Marinomonas mediterranea MMB-1: one gene and its partner. The protein of the gene in region 1 interacts with the protein of each later gene in a pairwise test. Links are inferred from orthologs where the notes say so. Each region holds a gene or a part of one and is shown on either strand. Other genes may lie near its edges.

The links.
Region 2: the proteins of rlmB (region 1) and tsaE interact in binary tests that used the Escherichia coli proteins (3 or more experiments, as listed by UniProt). The link is inferred for Marinomonas mediterranea MMB-1 from one-to-one orthologs.

The regions. Positions count from the first base shown.
Region 1 is NC_015276.1:3,469,333-3,480,123, reverse strand. The notes cover bases 4,223-7,017. They hold rlmB (23S rRNA (guanosine(2251)-2'-O)-methyltransferase RlmB), read left to right. Parts: upstream 4,223-5,136; coding sequence 5,137-5,898; downstream 5,899-7,017. Other genes in these bases: cobT (nicotinate-nucleotide--dimethylbenzimidazole phosphoribosyltransferase), read left to right, coding at 6,009-7,017; rnr (ribonuclease R), read left to right, coding at 4,223-5,113. In the rest of the region: ppsA (phosphoenolpyruvate synthase), read right to left, coding at 1-1,053; MARME_RS15915 (pyruvate, water dikinase regulatory protein), read left to right, coding at 1,288-2,124; more of rnr, read left to right, coding at 2,456-4,222; more of cobT, read left to right, coding at 7,018-7,076; MARME_RS15895 (adenosylcobinamide-GDP ribazoletransferase), read left to right, coding at 7,066-7,845; MARME_RS15890 (histidine phosphatase family protein), read left to right, coding at 7,913-8,518; MARME_RS15885 (trimeric intracellular cation channel family protein), read left to right, coding at 8,647-9,279; cobO (cob(I)yrinic acid a,c-diamide adenosyltransferase), read left to right, coding at 9,269-9,883; MARME_RS15875 (endonuclease/exonuclease/phosphatase family protein), read left to right, coding at 9,877-10,791. UniProt on the Escherichia coli protein: Specifically methylates the ribose of guanosine 2251 in 23S rRNA.
Region 2 is NC_015276.1:2,819,031-2,828,372, reverse strand. What follows is about bases 6,096-9,084. They hold tsaE (tRNA (adenosine(37)-N6)-threonylcarbamoyltransferase complex ATPase subunit type 1 TsaE), read left to right. Parts: upstream 6,096-7,350; coding sequence 7,351-7,818; downstream 7,819-9,084. Other genes in these bases: MARME_RS12825 (N-acetylmuramoyl-L-alanine amidase), read left to right, coding at 7,897-9,084; MARME_RS12835 (NAD(P)H-hydrate dehydratase), read left to right, coding at 6,096-7,152. Outside these bases: asd (archaetidylserine decarboxylase), read right to left, coding at 1-383; MARME_RS12860 (HDOD domain-containing protein), read right to left, coding at 422-1,891; flagellar motor stator protein MotA, read left to right, coding at 2,018-2,872; MARME_RS12850 (flagellar motor protein MotB), read left to right, coding at 2,886-3,788; small ribosomal subunit biogenesis GTPase RsgA, read right to left, coding at 3,887-4,921; orn (oligoribonuclease), read left to right, coding at 4,997-5,545; more of MARME_RS12835, read left to right, coding at 5,638-6,095; more of MARME_RS12825, read left to right, coding at 9,085-9,225. UniProt on the Escherichia coli protein: Required for the formation of a threonylcarbamoyl group on adenosine at position 37 (t(6)A37) in tRNAs that read codons beginning with adenine.

The DNA of each region.
Region 1 (10,791 bases):
TTCTTTTAGATTGTAACGCTCCATACTTTGAGCGCTTGATTGAGATCGAACGGTTTCTGGGCGCGCTTGTACGATGTAAATTTTGCCATCGATCCCGTCTTTCGCCCACTCAATGTCCATTGGACGCTGATAGTGTTTTTCGATGATCATAGCTTGGCGAGCCAAGTCTTCAACTTCTTCATTAGTTAGCGCGAATTGATTTTGATCTTGAAGTTTTACAGGAACGATTTTAACGAAGTCATCGCTGCCTGGCTCTGCGTATTCCATTTTCTGAGCTTTACTTCCCAGAGTTTTACGAACAACTGCAGGGCGCTCATTTTCTAAGGTCGGTTTATGAACATAGTACTCATCTGGATTGACCGTTCCTTGTACTACCATTTCACCAAGACCATAGGCCGCTGTGATAAAGACGACCTCATCGAAACCAGATTCGGTGTCAAGTGTGAATAATACCCCTGACGAACCTATGTCACTTCGAACCATTTTTTGAATGCCAGCAGATAAGGCAACACCTTTGTGCTCAAACCCTTGATGGACGCGGTATGAGATAGCACGATCATTGTACAATGATGCAAACACGCGTTTGATGGAGGACTTGATATTATCTAGTCCTTCGACATTTAGGTAAGTTTCTTGCTGGCCAGCAAACGATGCGTCTGGCAAATCTTCTGCCGTTGCAGATGAGCGTACAGCAAAGGAGGCTGCCTCTCCTTGGTCTGCACTTAATACTTTAAATGCTTCTTCAATTTCTTTGTTGAACTCATCGGAGAACGGCGCTTCTTCAACCCAGTTTCGAATCGTGTCACCTGCTTGCGCAAGTGCTTGGACATCATCTACGTCGAGAGAGTCCAGTAGTGAATGAATTTTGTCATTCAACCCACTTTCTTCTAAAAACGTTTGATACGCATAAGCAGTCGTTGCAAAACCATTAGGAACTTGAATATTAAGGTCCGAAAGGTTCGAGATCATTTCCCCAAGCGAAGCGTTTTTGCCGCCTACTTCGCCCACGTCATCCAGACGTAACTCGCTAAACCACTTTATAAATTGACTCACATTAGTCTCCAAACGTATGCATAATTTTTTTATTAGAAGAAGCGACATCAACGAATTTCGCTTTTTTCAACAAAATTGAAACTCAAGGGTTGTCAAACCTTAGGAAGCTATGAAAGTTTAAATTAGGCTTTCGTATAAATGCTTTCCTACATGCCTAGGATGTATTGTATGTAGAGCTAAGTTATTGAATAAAATCGATTATTCGATGTTGTTTTATTTCAATCGGAATTTTAAATGTCGTTACATAACAACAAAAAGGGTAATAAACGGATGAAAGTGTATTTCGTATCTGATGGCACGGCGATCACCGCTGAGGTATTTGGGTCTGCTATGTTGTCGTTTTTTGATGTCGATATCGAGGCGGAAAGCGTGCCTTTTTTAGCGACTATTGATCAAGCAAATGGTTTTGTCCAGCAGGTGAATGAAGAAGTAGAAGTGGGTAAGGCTGCCCTCGTGTTTTATACGATTTCTGATCCAGAGATAAGTGAGGTTGTGCAGCGTTGCGAAACACACTGTTATAACTTATTTGGTGATTTGCTTTCGCCAATCGAAAAGGCGCTTGGCGTTCCGGCACAACCGAATGCGCAGAAAGCGCATGGTATGAAAGCAGGGGTCTATGATATTCGTATTGATGCAATTAACTACGCATTGGCCAATGATGACGGTGTATCTATCAAAAATTTCGAAGAAGCCGATGTCATTTTGCTTGGTGTCTCTAGATCAGGAAAAACACCGACGAGTCTTTATATGGCAATGCAATATGGCATCAAGGCTGCCAATTACCCATTAAATGAAGACGACTTTAGGGCTGTTGGTTTACCTAGAATACTGCGGCCTCACAAATCTAAACTTTATGGACTCACTATCGACCCGCAACGCTTGCATGAAATTCGTTCTGGGCGGATGGCTGCGTCGAAATATGCATCCCAAAGACAGTGTCGATATGAAATAGAAGAAGTGGAGGCTATTTATCGTCAGGAGCGTGTTTCGTTTTTAAATACAACGCTTTTGTCAGTGGAAGAAATTTCCACCAAAATCATGGCAGAGATGCAATTATCGCGACATCGATAAGCGTAAAAGCGCGAGAACCTATCTAATTCTTCGATTGGTTCTCTAAAATGCCCCGTTTTTTGTCATAAAACCGACAAATTAAATTTATGACGGCGGTTTTGCCAGATAGAAAAGAGGTAAAAAGTAACGCGGTGGGTCGAATTGTTGTGTAATTACATACAGTTTTAATATTGCCGTGCTAAATATGGGTTCTAGAAGGGTGTTGTGTGAAGCTTATTAAAGGTGAATACACTATACTATGATCCATAAAGAAGCTGGCGGCCTTTGCTTCCCTTATGTTTGAGTCGTTTGCTTTTCCTAGAAAAGAGTCTCCTAAAAGGACAAAAGTAGTTTGAGTAATAAAAAAGTGAATGATCCTTTTTCGGATCGCGAAGCGTCCAAGTATGATAATCCAGTACCTAGCAGAGAGTTCATTCTCGAACACATTGCAAAATTAGGCCAGCCAGTTACACATCCCAGTTTATGTCATGATTTTAATCTTACTAAAGATGACGAAATTGAAGCCCTGCGACGTCGTTTAATTGCGATGAGTCGCGACCACCAGCTACAAAGCAACTTTGACAATGAATACACTTTGATTGAATCGTCTGACTTAATAGAAGGTCGTGTTCAAGGTACGAAAGATGGTCACGGTTTTCTTATTCGAGAAGATGCTGATGATATCTTCCTTTCACCACGTCAAATGCAATCGGTTATGGATGGTGACATTGTTGTAGGACGCCTGTCCGGTAGAACGGTAAAAGGGCGATTAGATGGTGTGGTTGTTGAGGTAAAAGAGCGTAAACATACTCAAATCGTCGGACGCTATTACGAAGAGAGCGCGACCGCATTTGTCACGCCTGAGAACCCGAGAATCACGCAAGATGTCTTGATTGACCAGTTTTCTGGCTTGACGCCAAAACATGGGCAATATGTTTTAGTAGAGTTTCTTGAGTACGGTGATCGAAATTCAGCGGCCAAGGGGCTAATTAAAAAGGTGCTAGGGGACTTTATGGCTCCTGGAATGGAGATTGATGTCGCGATACACCGATACGATATTCCAAATGTGTGGCCTAAGTCTGTCGAAAATCAGGTGAAGCACTTTGGAACTGAGGTTGTCGAAGAAGATAAAGCCAACCGTGTCGATCATCGAGAAACGCCATTTGTCACGATCGATGGCGAAGACGCTCGTGATTTTGACGACGCCGTTTATTGTGAAAAAACACCGGGTGGTTGGAAGCTGTTCGTTGCGATAGCGGATGTTTCGCATTATGTGAAAAAAGGCTCTGCATTAGATAAAGAAGCGATCGTGCGTGGTAACTCCGTTTACTTCCCAGGTCGTGTTGTTCCTATGTTGCCAGAAGTCTTGTCCAACGGCCTGTGCTCACTGAATCCAGATGTCGACCGTTTAGCGATGGTTGCCGAGATTTCCCTAACGTCTCGCGGAAAAATGCGAGGTTTCAAATTTTACGAAGGGCTTATTCGTTCTCATGCTCGTCTGACGTATTCAAAAGTCGCTAAAATGATCGACGCTGAGCCAGATGAACAAGGTACTGAACTTCGTCAACGTTACGCTCCGATTGTTTCCCATATTGATGACCTTCATGGCTTGTACAAAGTGTTGAGAGAAGCTCGTGAGCAACGTGGCGCGATGGATTTTGATACGGTCGAAACACGTATGGTGTTCGACGAACATTCTAAAATCGATCAAATTGTACCAATAGAACGTAACGATGCACATAAACTTATAGAAGAGTGTATGTTGTGTGCGAACGTTGCTGCGGCCGAGTTACTTTTAAAAGCAGACCTAGCAGCGCTATTTCGTGTTCATGAAGGTCCTAAAGAAGAAAAGCTGCTGGCATTGCGTACTTACCTGTCCATATTAGGACTTGAATTAGAAGGTGGCCTTAAACCGACGCCGATGGACTACGCAAAATTGGGCGAGGCCATTCGAGAGCGAGCGGATTCGCGAAGCATTCAAACAATGATGCTAAGGTCGATGTCACAAGCCGTTTATCAAGCGGATAATCTTGGTCACTTTGGTTTGCACTATGAAGCTTATACGCATTTCACCTCGCCTATACGTCGTTATCCCGATTTGCTCGTACACAGAGCCATTCGTTACCTTATTCGTGGTGATGGTGCGCCAAAAGTTCGTCAAGTCTATAAGGTACCAGGTTCAGATAAGCTGAAAGCAAACAAAATTTATGGTTATGATCATGCCGATATGGACGGTTTGGGTGATTCTTGTTCGACGACAGAAAGACGAGCAGACGAAGCGACACGCGATGTTGAAGCTTGGTTGAAGTGCCAATATGTTGAACAGCATTTGGGCGAAGAGTTTGATGGCATTATTACCGCGGTTACTCCATTTGGCGTGTTTGTTGAGTTAGGTGGTTTATTTGTTGAGGGTCTTATTCATATCTCTGGGCTAGGTAATGATTACTTTATTCATGATCCCGAGCATCAAGCGATCATTGGAGAGCGCACGGGTAAGTCGTTTAAACTGGGTACTAAGGTCAAAGTAAGTGTATCAAGCGTGAACTTAGATCAACGTAAAATAGATTTAAGCTTGGTTCAAAATCGCCCTGAAAAGCCGAAAAAGCGCGTTGAGAAAACGGAACTGTCTGAGCTTGAAATGCAGTTAGCACAACTTCCTCCGATGGAATTGGGAGGGCGTAAACCAAGCTCTGAAGGGGCGTCTAAATCAAATAATAGAGGTGAAAAGGAAAGTTGGAGCACCTCTAAGCGTGATGCTGAAAAGCAAGCCGACGCTAAAAAAGGGAGGAAAAAGAGCCCTCGTAAAAAGGTGAGCCTAAACAAAGGCAAACCTAAGACAAAAGAACAAAAGGCCGAAAAAGCGAGAAATAGCTCTGAAGCTAAGAAAAGTAATTCGGTTAAGAAAAGAGCTGTGAAAGGCGCAACGGATAAAAAAGTTGTGCCTGACGTAAAGAAAAAGAAAGCACGTAAGTCTAAAAAAAGTAATGCGAAACGACGTGCTATTGATTAAGTAGAAAGAGTAAGAAAGACAATATGTCGAATTTAGAATGGGTATATGGCATTCACGCTGTTGAAAATGCGCTCACTCAGCAGCCGGAAAGGGTGAAAGACGTTCGCTTCCAAGAAGGGCGAGACGATAAGAAAACACAAAGGCTGATGCAGTTGTGTAAAAAGAATGGTGTGCGTTTTCAAGTTGTCCCGCGCAAAGTGTTGGATCAACTGTTTGCAAAAAGCAAAGAGCGTGTGGTTCACCAAGGCGTCGTCGCTCAAGCGACGATGACCAAGGCCAAAGACGAAGCTGAGCTGCATAAGCACGTTGAGGCTTTAGAAGAGACGCCGCTGATCATCATTTTAGATGGTATAACCGATCCGCATAATTTAGGTGCTTGTCTTCGAAGTGCCGATGCAGCGGGGGCACATGCAGTCGTGATGCCAAAAGATAAGTCAGCTCCGTTAAATGCGACGGTCAGTAAAGTTGCGTGCGGCGCGGCTGAGAGTATGCCTGTTTTTGCTGTGACGAATTTAGCGAGAACGATGAAAAAGCTGCAAGACCAAGGTGTCTGGATATTTGGTACGGCAGGTGAAGCGACGGACATGTTGTACGATCATGACTTGACTATTCCAACGGCAATTGTAATGGGAGCAGAAGGCGATGGTATGCGCCGCCTTACTCGCGAACAATGTGATTATCTAGTTAAGTTACCGATGGCTGGCGTGGTATCGAGTTTGAACGTTTCCGTGGCTACCGGTGTTTGCTTGTACGAAGCAGTGCGTCAGCGTACAAACAAAGCGTAATTACGCGCATGAATGTTTGCATTCTATAAGTTGTGTTTTAAAGATGGTGCTTCCCGCACCGTCTTTTTTGTTATTTGAGCCCTCTATTTTTGATGCTGAGTGAGAAATGCATGTCGGTATTTGATCAATTTTCGATTCCTCCTTCCAGTCGTTCTCTTGAACGAGATATCCAACATAAAATCGATACAAAGACTAAGCCTCCAGGCTCGCTGGGCGTGCTCGAAGTACTTACCGCTCAATTGGCAAAGATTCAAAACTCGCTAACACCGTCAGTCGACCATGCTCAAATGATTGTGTTTGCTGCCGATCACGGTATTGTTGATCAAGGTGTCAGTGCGTTTCCTCAAGAAGTGACACCTCAAATGGTCGGGAACTTTCTGGCTGGTGGCGCGGCTGTTAGCGTATTTTGTAAGCAGCATGATGTCGCGTTAAAAGTGGTGGATGTGGGTGTTAACGCAGATATTCCAGCTCACCCACTGTTAGCAAGTGCCAAAGTAGCGTATGGCTCGAAAGACTTTATGCTTGAGGCCGCAATGAGTTCACGTCAGTTAGAGCAAGCGCTTGTTGTTGGTGTAAATCAGGCCAATGCAGCGATAGATTCGGGCGTGAACCTTATGATGTTCGGAGAAATGGGCATTGGTAACACTTGCGTCGCTTCTTGTATGTTGAGTGCGTTGACGGGCATGTCAGGAGAAGAAACGGCAGGCCGTGGGACGGGTCTTAGCAGCGAGGGAGTCTCACATAAAGCGAAAGTGATTCAAGCCTCTCTTAAGCGAATAGAAATCGCGTTAGGGAAGCCAATGGCGTCTTGGTCTGCTCAGGATATCGGTGAGCAATGTGGTGGCTTTGAAATCATCGCCATGGCTGGAGCTATGCTGCAATCAGCGCAAAGGGGAGTGGCTTTTGTTGTCGATGGCTTTATTTGCACAGCAGCCTATGCTTTTGCAATGAAAATACAAAGCAACTTATCTGATTATGCTATTTTTGCCCATCAGTCTAACGAAACGGCGCATCAGGCGATCCTTCAACATCTTAATGTTAGACCTGTTCTCACGTTAGATTTACGTCTTGGTGAGGGCTCCGGTGCGATTTTAGCCTATCCTATAATTAAAAGTGCAACGGTATTTATGACCCAAATGGCAAGTTTTGCGGATGCGGGAGTAAGCGATGGTCAATAAACTGAGTCCCTACTTAACTGGTTTTTTACGCAGTGTTTCAACCTACACTCGCATCCCAGTAAAAGCCAATTGGGAAGAGCAAGATGGGATCGCGCATCCCGTTTGTTTTTTACCCTGGGTAGGGCTCATCGTTGCGGTTTTAAGTGCGTGGCCTCTTTTATTTTTTAGCTGGAGTGACGAGCTACAAGCCATCTTTATGCTGCTTAGTGCAGTATTAATCACGGGTGCGTTTCATGAAGATGGTCTACTGGACTCGGCTGACGGCCTTGTTGGAGGCTGGAATCAAGAACAGCGCCTCGCAATAATGAAAGACTCTCGAATAGGCAGCTTTGCAGCCATCACCGTTGTGTTTTCTATTCTGATTAAATGGTGGCTGTTAACGCAGTGGATCGATAATAACGAATGGCAAGGTGGTGCGTTGTCGGTATTAGGGGGATGGATAGCAGTCCATGTGCTTGCTCGAATTTTGCCTTTGTTAATGATGAGTAGTTTGTCATACGTTTCGAGCGCACAAAGCAAATCTGCGTCTATGATTGCTAAGCTTTCTTTTCGAGATTGGTGTGTTGCTTTAAGCTCTCTACTACTGTGTTTTATCTCTGTTGGTCTAATCTCTTTGCTTTTATCAATTATCGCGCTTGGTATTTTCTTTCTTATCGCTCGCGTCTATCTTAACAGGCGAATTCGAGGTTTTAATGGCGATACATTGGGCGCAGTAGAGCAGATCTCAGAAGCGTTGGTCATTTTCTCGTTATTGGGGTTTGCCGCATAACGAGGGCTTTAGCAATATCTCTACATTTGCCTATAGATTCCGACAGTAAGGTTTGATTGTTTTAATTATGAAGTTGTTTTTAGTGCGCCACCCCGAACCCGATGTTGAGAAAGGGTTTTGTTACGGTAAGTTAGATGTGCCTATTGTGTCGTCTTGGCATCAAGATGCTGTTTACCTTAGTCAATGGCTTGAGCGTCGGCGTCTTCCCAAAATACAAAGCTTCCACAGCCCTCTGTCCAGAGCCTCTAAGCTTGCGTTAAGCGTGAATCCCAATTCAAAACCCATAGGCGAGCTTGCGGAATTAGACTTCGGTCTATGGGAGGGACAAAATTGGTCGACTATTTCGCGTGAAGAAATAGACGAGTGGGGGGCTGATCTGCAATTCTCAGCCCCTTACAAAGGTGAATCGCTCGAAGACCTAAGGCTCAGAGTGATGCCCAAGGTTAACGCCCTGATCGACGAGGCGGACAGTGATATTGTCCTTTATACGCACTCGGGCGTTATTAAGGTAATTGTAAGTGTGTTATGCCAGTGGCCCGTCAGTGAATGCCATAGAATTAATATCGGTTATTCTAGTGTGACTCAACTAACGATCAATGATGATAGAGATAATCGATACATATCGTTAGACCTATTAGGGGCTGGTGATTGGGTCGGTCTGGCGGTTGAGTAGTGTTGGCGATTAGGTGATGTTGGCGATTAGGTAGCGCAAGCAGGGCTTTAGCCGCCTTAAAATAAATCAGTGTCATCGCTAAGTAAGGTCGAGTTCACGTGAGCTCACAGTAGAGTGTAGAGGTTTCAATGTTGTTGTATTGGTTTGGCATGTTTGGCATCGCAGCATTTGCCATTACGGGAGTAATCTCGTCCGGTAAACGAGATATGGATTTGTTCAGCGTCGTGTTGTTAGGCATGGTGACGTCATTAGGTGGTGGAACAATTCGTGATGTTATTTTATCGGTCGACGCGGTGTATTGGGTCGACGATGTGTCTTATGTATGGGTTGCCTTTTTGTCTTCCGTGTTCGCTTTTTTTGCCGTTCGTGTCATCGAAAATAGGCAACAGATCTTCGAATACGCCGACTCGTTTGGACTTGCGCTATTTACCGTGGCGGCCGTCGAAAAAGTACTGAACTATGGCTTCTCTTCTATCATTGCAATTGTCATGGGTGTGATTACCGGTGTCGCTGGAGGAATGATTCGGGATTTGTTAAGCCATAGGCCTCCCTTGGTTTTAGGAAAAGAATTTTACGCGACGCCAGCATTTCTGGGTGCTTTATTGGTGGTCTCTCTGGAAAAAAATATTCCTTTTCATGAATTTAATTCCGTTTACGGTGCCGCTTTGATCTTTATACTCAGGTTATTCGCAATACACAAAGGCCTATATTACCCAAGTTGGCTACTATACAAAAAGAGAAGTAAACACGATGCCGAATAAAACAGAAGAAGAGAAAAGAGCGATACAAGAAGCCAAATTGCTTAAGAAAAAAGCGGTGGTTGATGAGCGTATCGCAAAGGCGACCATTGAACGTGGTGTCAGTATATTGTTAACGGGCAATGGTAAGGGAAAAAGTTCCAGCGCATTTGGGACGATGGCTCGTGCTTTGGGGCATGGTCGTAAATGCGCCGTCGTACAATTTATAAAGGGTCGTACCGAAACTGGCGAACAGAAATTTTTTGGCGCGTTACCGGACGTAGAGTTCCATGTCATGGGACACGGTTTTACGTGGGAAACACGTAACCCTGAGTTAGAGCAAAAAGCGGCGGAACAGGCGTGGGAATTAGCTAAGGGTCTGTTAGCAAACCCAGAAGTGGATTTTGTGCTACTGGATGAAGTCACCTACATGTACAAGTATGGATACTTACAAGTAGAAGACCTTTTGGCGGCGTTAGAAAGTCGACCAAAACATCAAAACGTGATGATGACAGGGCGAACTGCGCCTAGAGCGTTACTAGACTCTGTGGATACGCACAGTAAAATTGCCAATGAACGCCATGCTTTCGCCTCAGGTGTCAAAGCGCAAGAAGGAATCGAGTGGTAGCCTTTAGAGTTGCTACTTTCAATGTGGCGTTTAGCCGAACTTATTCTGGAGAACTAGAAGCCGCGATTGATCGAGGAACAGATAAGCAAGTTTCTGCTGTTCGGCGGATCGTAGAGCGTTATTCACCAGATGTCCTTTTGCTGAATGAAGTGGATTACTCTCCGAACAGTTTGTTGAAAGATAAACTCATGCGGCTGCTGTCTGGTTCGAAAAAACCTCCTTTTCGGTATGTTTTCTTTGAGCCAGTAAACACGGGAATACCTTCTGGTTTTGATTTGGATCGTGATGGTATTGTTGGATGTGAAGCATCTGATGCCTGGGGCTTTGGCTCTTATCCCGGTCAATATGGGATGATGTTACTATCACGCTACCCGATCAATATTGAACGCTCACGAACCTTTAGACGCTTTTTATGGAAAGATCTACCGAAGGCCCAGCTACCAACGCTGGGCGATGGTTGCGACTACTACACTCCAGAGGAGTTAGAGCTGTTTCCGCTTTCCTCGAAATCTCATTGGGATGTTTGTGTGGAGGTTGACGGAATACCTATTAGCTTTCTCTGTTCTCATCCAACACCTCCCGTATTTGACGGTGCTGAGCGCCGAAACTTTCATCGGAATCAAGATGAAATTAATTTCTGGCGTTATTACTTAGATGGCTCGTCTGCACTTGTTGACGATTCTGGTCATAAGGGAGGAATAGAGAACGAGCATTTTGTGGTACTTGGCGACCTAAATGCAAGCCCGTATGAAGGTGAAGCCAGCAAGACGTCTATTCAAGCTCTCCTAAGCCACTCCAAGATTCAAATGACTGAGCTTCCTAAAAGGTTGGGATGGAATCCTATCTCAAATGCTGCATACCACACCGCGTCGTGGGGGCTTGGTGTTGATTATGTACTTCCATGCAAG
Region 2 (9,342 bases), 650 kb from region 1 along the record:
TGGGTAGACAGTTCTGAGTCGCCACCAAGTAGGGCGGTGAGGCTGTAATTATGTCCTTTTGCCTGATAAATGGTTCCATATTCGATATCACCTAGTTGGCTTATCGCACCGTCAGCAGGGCAGGCAATACTGTTTTCAGTATTTGTAATAGGACGTAGTTCAGGTTTAATGGCTCTAGTGAAAAAGTCATTGAAATTTCGGTATGAGAAAGGGTCTTCATTGATTGCCTCGCTCATATCGACATTGTATTTTTTAACAAATTGGCCAATGAATGTTTCTTTAACCCAGTTGTTTTCGCATTCTGCGATCCTTCCAACAAATCTGGACAGAGCTTTTTGAGGTGTTACGTGTTGGGCTAGGGCAAATAACTGGTCTTTATTCACGAAAGACTTCCTGTGTAAGTAATGTTATTGATTTTGGATTATTGGCTGACGATAGTGAGAAGTTGTTTCACTATTTTATAGTCGTTCTCACTGAACGCTTTTCGTGTCTCAAGCCAATAGATGTGGTGTTCACCTTCTGAGACTGGTGTCGAGGCGAGTATAAGGTTGCCATTGTCATCGACTATTTGGTCTGAGGTATCGGGCAGTGTCTTTAATACTTGTTGAAGCTTTTTATCCGACAGCAATACAGCGGTTCTTTTCTGTTTTAAGCGGTCGAAGGTGGTTGAAGGGTTATTCCACTTTATCGCTTTTATGACTTCAATGTCGTAGCCATATTGAAGAATGGGAGACAGAGCTCCTTTGCTTTCAGAATACTTGAAAATAATTGTGTGCTGAGCAGAGCTGATGTTTACCCTGATAACTTTCAACACCAGCGCAGCTTTTTGTTTATTGCTCAATCCTGGCGCTTCAAGTGCTTTTCGCAACTGTTGTTCGGGTGTGATGTCGCTTTTTTTGGTTGCTCTGACTTGGCTTGTCTTTGTATACAGAAGTGGTGACAGAAGCTGTCTAGCTAAAGGTGGTTTTGCGTCGCTTATAAATTCGGCGGCTGCTTCCACCGCGCCATAATGCGTCGCTTGAATGACTTTTCCGAGTTTGTCATGTAATACGGCAGCAATGACTCGATAAAAAAACACAAGCTGCTTGCTTCCCCATCCTAGAACATCCGCTTCTTGGGCCACTTTTGATGCGCAATAGGACAATATTAAATGCCCATTTGCGAGAATGGTGAGGCGTTTGTCTTCGGAAAACCCCGGTATTTGATCTGCGTGTTTTGTTAAGTTTGCTAAGCTTTGTAACTCTTTTGCAGACGGTATGTGCTTCGTTAAAAAGGAATTGATCACAATCTCAGGTGCGTTCCAATATTGCATCATTTTCACTGTTAACTCATCAATACGACATCCGAGGTGTTCTAGTTCCGCTTGAGTGGCAGAAATCCCCTTCTTTAATTGATGTGTGATTTCAGTCATTTGCTCATTAGCGTGAAACCATAGAAGCCATCTAACGGCGTTCCTGAAAAATGTCACCCAAAAAACATCGTCAATGTGGCTAATGTTTTTTTCGATTGCCCATCGTTTAGCAATAGCGGCAGCTTCGTAACTGACCTGAATTTCTTTTAAGAAGCTGTTCTGCTCCGGGTTTTTGCGCGAGTATTCATAGGGTTCAAGTTGGTCTAGGACGCGTTCGATGCCACTCATACCAATCATGGAGGCTGCATGATTGGGGGTCTTGATATCGGAACGTTTGTTCGGTACTACCTTGTTCGCTTCATTGAGAATAGCGAACGCGAGCAGAGGCTCAGATGCGATGTTTGAGCGCATTCTGTCTAGGGTTTCATAAGGCGATTTTATTTGATTTTTTAATCTGGCAAGATTGCTCGCTTCGACGGGAAACTTCTTGTCCTTTAAAAAAATTAGCCATTCTTCAAGGTTAAAGGGTGACTTGTTCATCATAGCTCGTTACATTTAAACCCTAAGGGAAAACTCCCGCTGTATTGAATGTGAAATCCTTGATTTTATTAATCATACTGTATATTTCGCACAGAGCATACACTGTGTGAATTTAAGGAATGAAATATGTTTGCACTGCTAGGTATATTAGTAGTCATTGTTAGCGTTGTGACAGGGTATCTTGCTTCTCACGGCAATATTATTGCTTTGTGGCAGCCATTTGAAGTGCTCATCATTTGTGGTGCGGCACTCGGCGCCTTTATGATTGCGAATAGTCTTACGCTTCAAATTCGTGTGTTTAAAATGATCCCTCAGATTTTTTTGGGAAGCCGCCACAAAAAGGAGTTTTATAAGCAGCTTCTCGGTGCACTCTATTCGTTATTTCAAAAGAGTCGCTTAGAGGGCTTTCTCGCCATTGAGAATGATATCGAGCTTCCGTTCGAGAGCAATGTCTTTCAGCGATTCCCGGATGTTCTGAATGATGAGCATCTCATTTACTTTTTAACCGATAATTTCCGAATTTATACGTTAACGGGGCTGCCTTCCCATGAATTGGAGGCGCTGATTGACGAAGAGATTGAGCAAATTAGTGAGGAACTAGAGAAACCTGCTCACGCTGTTAATCGCGTTGCGGAAGCGCTTCCGGGTTTTGGTATTGTTGCGGCTGTTTTGGGGATCGTGATTACGATGGGCTCTATTGGCGGGTCGATGGAAGAGATCGGCACTCACGTCGCGGCGGCACTTGTTGGTACGTTTTTAGGGATTTTCTTTGCTTACGGTTTTGTTGGTCCGGCATCGGCGCATCTGGAGGCACTCGGTCAACATGAGTTGAAAGCTTATATGTGTGTTAAGGCGGCAGTGATCTCCATTGTATCAGGTCATCCTCCAGCGGTTGCAGTAGAAACAGGTCGTAAGCTATTACCTCCTGAAATGCGACCCAGTTTTCTCGAGCTATCAGAAGATATTAAGCAATATCGTTAACGGAGTCGCTTAGATGTCTGGTGAAGAGTTAGTCATTCGACGAGTCAAAAGAAGGAAGAAAGCGGGGCATCATGGTGGCGCTTGGAAGATCGCGTTAGCGGATTTTGCGTTGGCGATGATGGCGTTTTTTTTGGTTCTTTGGATCATTAACGTGGCGTCACCGCAAGAATTGGCGGCAATTGAAGGCTATTTTAATGATCCTCTAGGGCCGTCGACAGCGGGCTATAGTGCCAATCCTATTGATTTAGGGGGGAGCCCTGCAAAGAGTAATGAGAAAAAACTGGATTTAGGTCTTCCTGAACCTGGAAGTACCGAGCAAGTTACGCAAGAACGTAAACAGGGTGAAGGCAACGACGGCAAAGAAATTGAACGAATGAATGCGTTGCTAGAGCAGGAACTAAAGCGGCAAGGTCTCATGAACTCTGAGGAAACGAATATGCGGATTGAGATTACTCCGCAAGGGGTCAGAATTACGCTGTTGGATGACCCGACCAAGCCCATGTTCGAACGCGGAAGTGCCCGATTAATGCCCGACTCGGAGAATGTGTTGTTAGGTATTGGAAGTATTTTAGCTAGGCTTAAAAATCCGATTTCTATTTCTGGTCATACTGACTCCAGTCCATACGTCGATGAGCGCGAGATAGATAATTGGGATTTATCGTCCGCTAGGGCAAACTCAGCACGAAAGATTATTGAGGAGGGGGGCGTCAGTGATAAGAGAATGGCGCAAGTGATCGGCTTGGCAGACAGCATTCCGTATAATCGATTTGATCCAACCAGTGCTGAAAATCGACGTATCAGTATTACACTTCTCACGGATGATGCTTACAAAAGAATGCTTGATATTAACCGGCGGAATTTTGGTGATCAATTCAACCAAAATGATTTGCATCTATCGCCAGAAGATGTCTTTTAAGTAAGAAGAGTAAGTAAGAAGAGCACGGCCTCCCTGATGCTTAAGGGAGGCCGCTAAGATATACAAAGCTGTTATCGTTGGGTTAAGTGTTGAAAAACTTAAAACGCATCGTTATCTCTAATGGATTGTCTGACCCGCAGGTAGCTTTCAAATCTATGAGCGGAAATCTTACCCTCTTCGAGCGCTTGTCTTATGGCGCACCCAGGCTCTTTTTCGTGTGAGCAGTCTCTAAATCGGCAATAACCAAGATGGGGGCGAAACTCAATAAAGCCTTCTAACAACTCGTCTTCCGATATATGCCACAAGCCAAACTCTCGAATTCCAGGGGAATCTATTAAGTCGCCTCCTGATGGCATGTGGAAAAGTCGCGCCGTCGTCGTCGTATGAGTGCCTTTCTTTCTTTTTTGTGACAGCTCACCAACACTGATTTCAATGTCGGGTAGCAAGGTGCCGATCAGAGAGGACTTTCCGACGCCAGATTGACCGACGAAAACGCTGACTTTATCTTGAAGGAAATCGTATAACTCAACCATTCCTTGGTCGCTTTTTGTGGATGTACGAATGATTCGATAGCCTAACTCTTCATAAGTTGAAAGCAAAGAGCGTAACTCAGGTTGTTTGTCATCGTCGATTAGATCGCACTTGTTGAGTAATATAACGGGCGGTATTTCGACGGTTTCAGCAGCAACGAGGTATCGGTCAATTAAGTTTGCATGTGGAACCGGTTCTGCGGCAATAACAATGACAATGTTGTCGATGTTGGCTGCAACAGGTTTAAGACGGCCATGCATATCAGGGCGCTGAAGTAGCGTGTTTCTGTCCTGTTTAGCGACAACAACCCCACCTTCGGTATGTTTTGGTCGCCAAACGACTTTGTCGCCTGTGACAAGCTGACCTAAGTTAGCTCGAAGGTTACAGCGTGTAGAGACGCCCGAATATGGCGCAAGTGTTCCTTCCACTTCGACTTGAGTGCCAAAATGAGAAATGACAATGCCCTCTGTTTCCGGCCCTAAGTCAGAAGATTGTAGCGTCTCTTCTGCTTTATCTGCTCGCTTTTTAGTGCGTTCAGCACGCTCTTTTTGAATTCTTTCTATTCGCCAAGTTTGCTGTTTAGTAAGTTTTCGCTTCGACATTCTAATTTTATGCCCATAATATTTGGCGCATAGATTATAATGCTTAGCATTGATAATAAAGGACTTCGGCAATCTATGAGCTATAGCGAAGAAAATTTAGTGTGGATTGATCTGGAAATGACCGGACTTGATCCAGAAATGAACACAATTATTGAAATTGCGACCATTGTTACTGATAAACATCTCAATGTATTGGCTCAAGGGCCAAATTTGGTTGTTCATCAAGACAAGGGGGTGATGGATGCGATGGACGAGTGGTGTACGACACATCATGGGCAGTCCGGGTTAACACAGCGTGTATTGGACTCTGCCATTACGATGGAGCAAGCGGAGCAGGAAACGATCGCGTTCCTTGAAAAATACTTACCAGCGGGGAAATCCCCTATTTGTGGTAATAGTGTTGGACAGGATCGTCGTTTCTTATACAAATACATGCCTCGTTTAGAAGCATTTTTTCACTATCGGTATATTGATGTGAGCACGCTTAAAGAGTTGGGGCGTCGTTGGAAACCCGAAGCGCTCGATGGATTTACGAAAACGGGCGCGCATTTGGCGTTGGACGATATTTTGGAATCGATTGGTGAATTGAAACATTACCGGAAAACGTTGTTTGGTATGGAATAACGTTTGTTCCGTTTTAACGCCAAGCTAAAATGCTTGGCGTTATCAAAATAATACGCCGCGCTTGTGTCATTCCTTCCTACTGGTTATATCCAATGAAAAATATATCAGAGCTGCTAACCCCTGTTTTCGATTTGCCTTCTATTAGAGCAATAGAGCAAGCTTCTTTTTCTTCGGAAGGGGGTAGTTATCCGATGATGGAGCGGGCGGCACGCGTATTATTTCATCATATCTCTAGACGTTTTAAAGAAGTTCAGACATTCACTGTGCTGTGCGGTTCTGGAAATAATGGTGGCGACGGTGCTCTGCTTGCTGTTTTGCTTGCGAATGCTGGGCTAACGGTAAGGGGATTGGATTTAGCATCGAAAGAACGTTCAGGAGACGCAAAAAAAGCGTGGGCGGCTTTGCTGGCATCTGATGTCGAAGTCTTTGTGTCGAACACTCTTGATGACGACACCTGCTTTAACGGAGTAATAATCGATGCGATGCTTGGGATCGGCGGCAGCGCTTTTTTAAGCGGAGAGTTTGAAAGAGTATGTCGCTGGGTCAATAAAAGTCGTCAAAGTGGTGCAAGAGTCGTTGCAGTCGATTCTCCAACGGGGCTAGATGTTGCAACAGGTTTGGCTGATCCAAATACTGTTGTCGCGGATGTGACCGTTACTTTTATCCGAGATAAACAGGGTTTCTATATTAACCAAGGATTGGTTTGTGTTGGTGAGGTGATCTGCGAGCGTCTGGAAAGCGTAGATTTATTGGCTGAGAAGGGCGATAAATTAGTAGGAGCGGTGGGGGCTTTATGGTTTGAAGCTTCCGATGTTAGATTGTTGTCGCCGTGTGCTCGATATCCTGTTTCTCATAAGGGGAGCTATGGGCATATTTCTGTCGTTGGCGGTGATGATGGTTATGGCGGTGCTGTGATCATGGCAGCGTCAGGCGCAGCGAGAACAGGAGCGGGTACCGTCAGTGTATTAACGCGCGATAATCATATCGCTCCTGTGCTAGCTCGAATACCATCTGTTATGGCTGTGACGCCAGATGGTGAGGATATTAAAGGAACGCTGCGGAATCTAGATTCCGTATTGTTGATTGGTCCAGGGCTTGGTCGAAAGCAATGGGGCGAAGCGTTGTTTCAGCAAGCGTTAGAACTCACACATCGCAAGGTATTGGATGCTGACGCTTTGCATTGGCTGTCACTCAATCCAATAGCATCATTTCGTGGTTTGGTGGTACTTACACCGCATGTGGGCGAGGCGGCTAAATTACTTGATACGACTCCAGATGGGGTTAGCGGGGATTTGATCGGTTCGGCGAAGGCTCTTAGCCAACGATATGGTGCCATTGTCGTGCTCAAAGGTGTATCAAGTGTTATCTCTGCGCCTGATGGACGTACGGTGATTGCAGGGCGTCCTTGTCCCGGTTTGGCTAAAGGCGGTTCGGGAGATGTGTTAAGTGGCATGGTGTCCAGTTGTTTGGCTTATTACCAGAACCCATTTGAAGCGGTGGTTATCGCGGTCGCTTGGCATAATGTCGCGGCGCAAAAAGCGTCTCAAGAATTGGGAGAGATACATATGCAGCCTTATGAGCTATTGGATTATTTGCGGTTGTCATAATCAGTGTGACTGCTTACGAATGTAATATTACTTAAAATATGCTTGGTTAACGTCTTTTGAACTAATAATGTTCAAAAGCAATAAACTTCAAATTATCAAGCTTTAAAATACTAGGCCGCAAAAATACGAATATCAGGCTTTAAACTGACAATAATGACGGAAGCGTTCGCGCATCGGTGTGCGTAGGAAAGGTAAAATATGATGGTTGAAAAAGAGATATACGGCGAAGAGGCAATGGAATTGTTTGGTGAGCAATTGGCTTCTAGTTTTCAAGAAGGTGGTGTTGTTCATTTAAATGGTAACCTCGGGATGGGCAAAACAACGCTTGTGCGTGGCCTCTTAAGAGGGATGGGTTATATCGGACCGGTTAAAAGTCCCACATACACAATCGTCGAACCTTATGAATTAGAGGTTGCTGATGTGTTTCATTTTGATCTATATCGAATTGGTAATGCTGAAGAGCTTGAGTACATGGGGATCCGCGATTACTTCAAAGAGGGGGCGCTTTGTCTTATTGAGTGGGCTGAAATGGGGGAAGGGGTGCTTCCAGAGCCTGATGTAGTGATTCATTTGGCGCTTTTGCGTCAGGGCAGAAAGGTGGTGGTAGAGCCGAAAACTGCGCATGGTGAAAAAAGCGTTAATGATGCGCTAAAGCAAGCGGGCTAAAACAGTACGAGATTTAAGGCGTTGAGCTATTTTTTCTCAAAGGTTATAGTGTGCAGATATAGTGGCTAGCCTTTTGATATGTATAATACTTTTCGCATTAAATCTGTTGTTTGTTTCGTACTGGCGTTGTTTTTCTCAATGTCGGTCTATAGCGCTTCTGTTAAAGATATTCGAGTTGCTCAGCAAGATGGGCTGACTCGTCTTGTATTTGAGCTAGATTCAGAGGCGAATCATCGCCTTTTTTTGCTTTCTAGTCCTGATAGGGTTGTGTTAGATCTTGAGTCGATCGGCTCTCTCTCAAGTAATGTCAGCAAAAATCTTTCGAAACTCTCCTCGGATATGATGCGCCGACTTCGATATGCTAAGCGCGATCAAGGTGCGAGGTTTGTCATTGATTTAAATGGCAAGGTTAAAGCGAAAAGTTCCGTCCTCTCCAAAAATGCTAAATACGGCCCCAGAATACTCGTTGAGTTAGAGTATGGTAAAAAGAAGCCTGTTAAGGTTATAAAAAGTGTATCGACCATTGAAAACGCCAAACGGGATATTGTTGTTGTTATCGACCCGGGTCATGGTGGAAAAGACCCTGGCGCATTAGGTAAATACAAAGTTCGAGAAAAAGACGTTGTCTTATCAATTGGTAAAGAGCTCGCTAAGCGAATTAATCAGGTTAAAGGTTTTAAAGCGGTTTTAACGCGCTCGACAGATGTCTATCTAAAATTACGTCAACGAACTAAGGTTGCACGTGAAGCAAATGCCGATATCTTAATCTCTATTCATGCCGACGCCTTTACGAAATCAAGTGCGCGTGGTGCGTCTGTCTGGGCGTTGTCTCTCGGTGGTAAAACGTCTGAGATGGGGCGTTGGCTAGCACAGCAGGAACAATCGTCCGACTTGGTTGGCGGTATCTCACTTGATGACAAAGATCAGTTGTTGGCAGAAGTATTGCTCGATATGTCGATGAATTCGACTATTCAAATGAGCCTAGATATTGGCGAGTCAGTTTTAGCGAAAATGACGCGCGTTGCTAAGCTGCATAAAAATACGGTTCAGCAAGCTGGTTTTGTTGTTCTCAAGTCTCCTGATATCCCTTCTTTATTGATTGAAACAGGGTTTGTTTCAAATCCGACAGAGGCTAAAAACCTTTCTAGTCGAACCTATCGTAAAAAATTAGCGCAAGCGATCTCAAAAGGGGTGATTGATTCATTCTCATCTAATCCACCTGAAGGGACGTATCTTGCATGGAAGCAAAAGCGAAAAGTAGGTCATACTTACACGGTTAGCAAGGGAGATACCCTTTCTGAAATTGCTAGGCGTAATCAGGTTTCGCTAAAAGCACTTCGCGCGGCCAATACGCTTAAAAATGACGTGATTTGGATAGGGCAAAAGCTTAAAATCCCCGCTAGCTAATCGATTCTAAGCACGCTATCGTGATTTGTTCTAATACTCTGTTCCCGTATTAGGCACTATTTTTTGTAATCGTCATGAATCAAACTATTTATATTTACTTAGTGCTTATGTTCAATG